2 regions of the Streptomyces sp. NPDC104202 genome follow, and region 1 is predicted to be linked to the other one. Evidence: predicted binding sites of a transcription regulator. Region 1 holds the regulator's gene; the other holds the start of a gene.
The links. The regulator HrcA, encoded in region 1, represses chaperone genes, less so after heat shock. The targets are predictions, from matches to a motif close to TTNGCACTCNGNNNNNCNGAGTGCNAA.
Positions count from the first base shown of each region.

Region 2: groL (chaperonin GroEL) is a predicted target of HrcA. The motif match lies at 1,122-1,148, and genes of this name have one in related genera.

Region 1 is NZ_JBVJMN010000036.1:36,886-39,083, reverse strand. Features, by position in the region: gene ACZ60W_RS22670 (MBL fold metallo-hydrolase) at 1-222, opposite strand, end outside; gene hrcA (heat-inducible transcriptional repressor HrcA) at 370-1,389, shown strand; gene dnaJ (molecular chaperone DnaJ) at 1,390-2,198, shown strand, end outside.
Region 2 is NZ_JBVJMN010000026.1:76,751-78,948, forward strand. Features, by position in the region: gene groL (chaperonin GroEL) at 1-957, opposite strand, end outside; gene ACZ60W_RS18730 (cold-shock protein) at 1,342-1,545, opposite strand; gene ACZ60W_RS18735 (MoaD/ThiS family protein) at 1,943-2,198, opposite strand, start outside.

The sequences.
Region 1 (2,198 bases):
CGGATGGCTCAGTGCGATGTGTGTCACTCTCCGCCCGCCCGTGAGGTCCGCGACCTGGCCGCGCAGCTCCGCGCCCTCCGCGAGCGAGGAGCCGGTGTCGTACAGCAACACCCCCTGTTCTCCCAGGACCAGTCCGACCGTGGCGTCCCAGCCGGGCAGCCGGCGCCGGCCCACCCCGTCCGCGAGACGCTGCCATCCGTGCGCTTCCCAATCCACGTCCATGCGGCGACGCTAGCCGGTGGGGGCGCCGCCTCCTTGCCAGGAGCGATGCCCGCCGCCGTACACTGACCGGGGATCGCTGGCACTCGGACCGGGTGAGTGCCAAAAGCGGAGCAACCGGAATGACGACGACAGCTGGAGGTGCGCACGATGCTCAGCGAACGCAGACTCGAGGTGCTGCGCGCCATCGTCCAGGACTACGTCGGGACGGAGGAGCCCGTCGGCTCCAAGGCGCTCACCGAGCGGCACAAGCTCGGCGTCTCGCCCGCCACCGTGCGCAACGACATGGCGGTCCTGGAGGAGGAGGGCTACATCGCCCAGCCTCACACCAGCGCGGGCCGCATCCCGACCGACAAGGGCTACCGGCTCTTCGTCGACCGGCTGGCCGGCGTCAAGCCGCTGTCGACGCCCGAGCGGCGCGCCATCCACAACTTCCTCGACGGCGCGGTCGACCTGGACGACGTCGTCGGGCGCACCGTCCGGCTGCTCGCCCAGCTGACGCGTCAGGTCGCGGTCGTCCAGTACCCCTCGCTGACGCGTTCGACGGTCCGGCACGTGGAGCTGCTCTCGCTGGCGCCCGCCCGCCTGATGCTGGTGCTCATCACGGACACCGGCCGGGTGGAGCAGCGGGTCGTGGACTGCCCGGCGCCGTTCGGCGAGACCTCGCTGGCCGACCTGCGGGCGCGGTTGAACAGCAGGGTCGTCGGGCGCCGGTTCGCGGACGTGCCGCAACTGGTGCAGGACCTTCCCGAGTCCTTCGAGGAGATCGAGGACCGCGCCACGGTGTCCACCGTGCTCGCGACCCTCCTGGAGACCCTCGTCGAGGAGCACGAAGAGCGGCTCATGATCGGCGGCACCGCCAATCTGACCCGCTTCGGACACGATTTCCCCCTGATGATCAGGCCCGTCCTGGAAGCCCTGGAGGAGCAGGTCGTGCTCCTCAAGCTGCTCGGCGAGGCCAAGGAATCGGGCATGACCGTACGCATCGGGCACGAGAACGCCCACGAGGGGCTGAGCTCCACGTCCGTCGTCTCGGTCGGCTACGGTTCGGGCGGCGAGGCAGTCGCCAAACTCGGCGTGGTCGGACCGACCCGCATGGACTACCCCGGAACGATGGGAGCGGTACGCGCAGTGGCACGTTACGTCGGACAGATCCTGGCGGAGTCGTAAGTGGCCACGGACTACTACGCCGTACTCGGCGTGCGCCGCGACGCGTCCCAGGACGAGATCAAGAAGGCCTTCCGGAGGCTCGCGCGCGAGCTGCACCCGGACGTCAATCCCGATCCGAAGACGCAGGAACGCTTCAAGGAGATCAACGCCGCCTACGAGGTCCTGTCGGACCCGCAGAAGAAGCAGGTCTACGACCTGGGCGGCGACCCCCTGTCGGCCTCCGGCGGGGGCGGCGCGGGCGGCTTCGGCGCCGGTGGCTTCGGCAACTTCTCCGACATCATGGACGCCTTCTTCGGCACGGCCTCGCAGCGCGGACCGCGCTCGCGGACCCGCCGGGGCCAGGACGCCATGATCCGTCTGGAGATCGACCTCAACGAGGCGGCCTTCGGCACCACCAAGGACATCCAGGTCGACACGGCGGTCGTCTGCACGACCTGCTCGGGCGAGGGCGCCGCTCCCGGCACCTCCGCGCAGACCTGTGACATGTGCCGCGGCCGCGGCGAGGTCTCGCAGGTCACCCGGTCCTTCCTGGGCCAGGTCATGACCTCGCGTCCCTGCCCGCAGTGCCAGGGCTTCGGCACGGTCGTCCCGACGCCGTGCCCCGAGTGCGCGGGCGACGGCCGGGTCCGGTCCCGCCGGACCCTCACGGTCAAGATCCCGGCCGGCGTCGACAACGGCACCCGCATCCAGCTGGCGGGCGAGGGCGAGGTCGGCCCCGGCGGCGGCCCCGCCGGCGACCTGTACGTCGAGATCCACGAGACGCCGCACGACACGTTCCAGCGGCGCGGCGACGACCTGCACTGCACGGT
Region 2 (2,198 bases), on a different contig from region 1:
GCGGGCGCGGCCCAGCAGGTCGAGGCCCGCATTCTCCAGCTTGAGGCCGACCTCCTCGGAGATGACCGTGCCGCCGGTGAGGATGGCGATGTCGTTCAGCATGGCCTTGCGACGGTCGCCGAAGCCCGGGGCCTTGACCGCGACGGACTTGAAGGTGCCGCGGATCTTGTTGACGACCAGGGTCGACAGGGCCTCGCCCTCGACGTCCTCGGCGATGATCAGCAGCGGCTTGCCCGACTGCATGACCTTCTCCAGGAGCGGGAGCAGGTCCTTCACGGAGGAGATCTTGGAGTTGACGATCAGGAGGTAGGGGTCGTCGAGCGACGCCTCCATGCGCTCCATGTCGGTGGCGAAGTACGCCGAGATGTAGCCCTTGTCGAAGCGCATGCCCTCGGTGAGCTCAAGCTCCAGACCGAAGGTCTGCGACTCCTCGACGGTGATGACGCCTTCCTTGCCGACCTTGTCCATCGCCTCGGCGATGAGCTCGCCGATCTGGGTGTCGGCGGCGGAGATGGAGGCCGTCGAAGCGATCTGCTCCTTGGTCTCGACATCCTTCGCCTGCTCGAGCAGGGCGCCCGAGACGGCCTCGACGGCCTTCTCGATACCACGCTTGAGGGCCATCGGGTTGGCACCGGCGGCCACGTTGCGCAGACCCTCGCGGACGAGCGCCTGGGCGAGGACGGTGGCGGTGGTCGTACCGTCGCCGGCGACGTCGTCCGTCTTCTTGGCGACTTCCTTGACCAGCTCGGCGCCGATCTTCTCGTACGGGTCCTCGAGCTCGATCTCCTTGGCGATGGAGACACCATCGTTGGTGATCGTGGGGGCGCCCCACTTCTTCTCGAGGACGACGTTGCGGCCCTTGGGGCCGAGGGTGACCTTGACGGCGTCAGCGAGCTGGTTCATGCCGCGCTCGAGACCGCGCCGGGCCTCCTCGTCGAACGCGATGATCTTGGCCATGTGAAGTGGTCCTCCCGGACATGGGGTGGATAACGCTCCAGGACCGCGCCGACGCCCGCGACGGACGGCCTGCGTGCCCGATGGTTCCTTGCCCCACCTGGCCGCGGGCCTCATCTGCCCGATCCTCGTAAGCACTCTCACCTTCCGAGTGCTAACGCCAATGATTAGCACTCGGCATAGGAGAGTGCAAGCCGTTCCGGAGGAACGTCGATGAGGGGCGATGGTCGGGCGGCGGGAGGGGGCAAGCGATTCTCGACGATCGGGACGTGGCGGGAGGGGTGAGCGGGGGCGCGGGGGAAGGAGCGGGAACGCGTGAGGGGTCCGCATCCCCTCAGGGATGCGGACCCCTCGACGGCGTTGCGTCGGTGGCCGATCGCGCCGCGCTCAGACGGCGAGCTTGACCATGTCCGCCTGCGGACCCTTCTGGCCCTGCGAGATCTCGAACTCGACTCGCTGTCCCTCTTCGAGGCTGCGGTAGCCATCCATCTGGATCGCGCTGTAGTGGACGAAAACATCCGCACCACCGTCGACCGCGATGAAGCCGTAGCCCTTCTCCGCGTTGAACCACTTGACGGTGCCCTGAGCCATGCCTAACTCCCCTATTACTGGCCCTTGCGCGGGACCCGCACCTCGCGGAACCCGGGTCAGACCCTGCGCCGGAACGCGTCGACCGCCGCTGAATGTATCTGCCCAACTGCCCTCTGCAACAGGTCATTCGAGCGAGAATTCTGGGCCAGGCGGAAAGGGGAATTGGGGAGAATCCCCTGGATGCCGGGGCAAGTCGGGCCCGGCAAAAGGCGCAGAACGTACACAACGCACCGGGACTTTGGCTGCTTCTTGTCGCGCGGAGACGCCTTTTCATATGCGTCCGGCATGAGCAGCGGAGGGGACTTCCCCAACTCTACCCCGCTCAACCATGCAGAATTGCCCCTTCCGCTTATTGACGCGGAAGGGGCAATTCACGAGGGACGGGACGCGGAACGGCTCAGCAGCCGCCGGCCACCGCGGGGATGATCGAGACGCCGGCACCGGCCGGGGTGGCCGTCTCCAGACCCTGCTCGAAGCGCACGTCGTCGTCGTTCACGTAGACGTTGACGAAGCGGCGCAGCTTGCCCTGGTCGTCCAGGACGCGGGCGGCGATGCCCGTGTGGTTCTTCTCCAGGTCGGCGATGACCTCGGCGAGGGTCGCGCCCTCGGCCTGCACCTCGGACCGACCGCCGGTGTACGTGCGGAGGATGGTG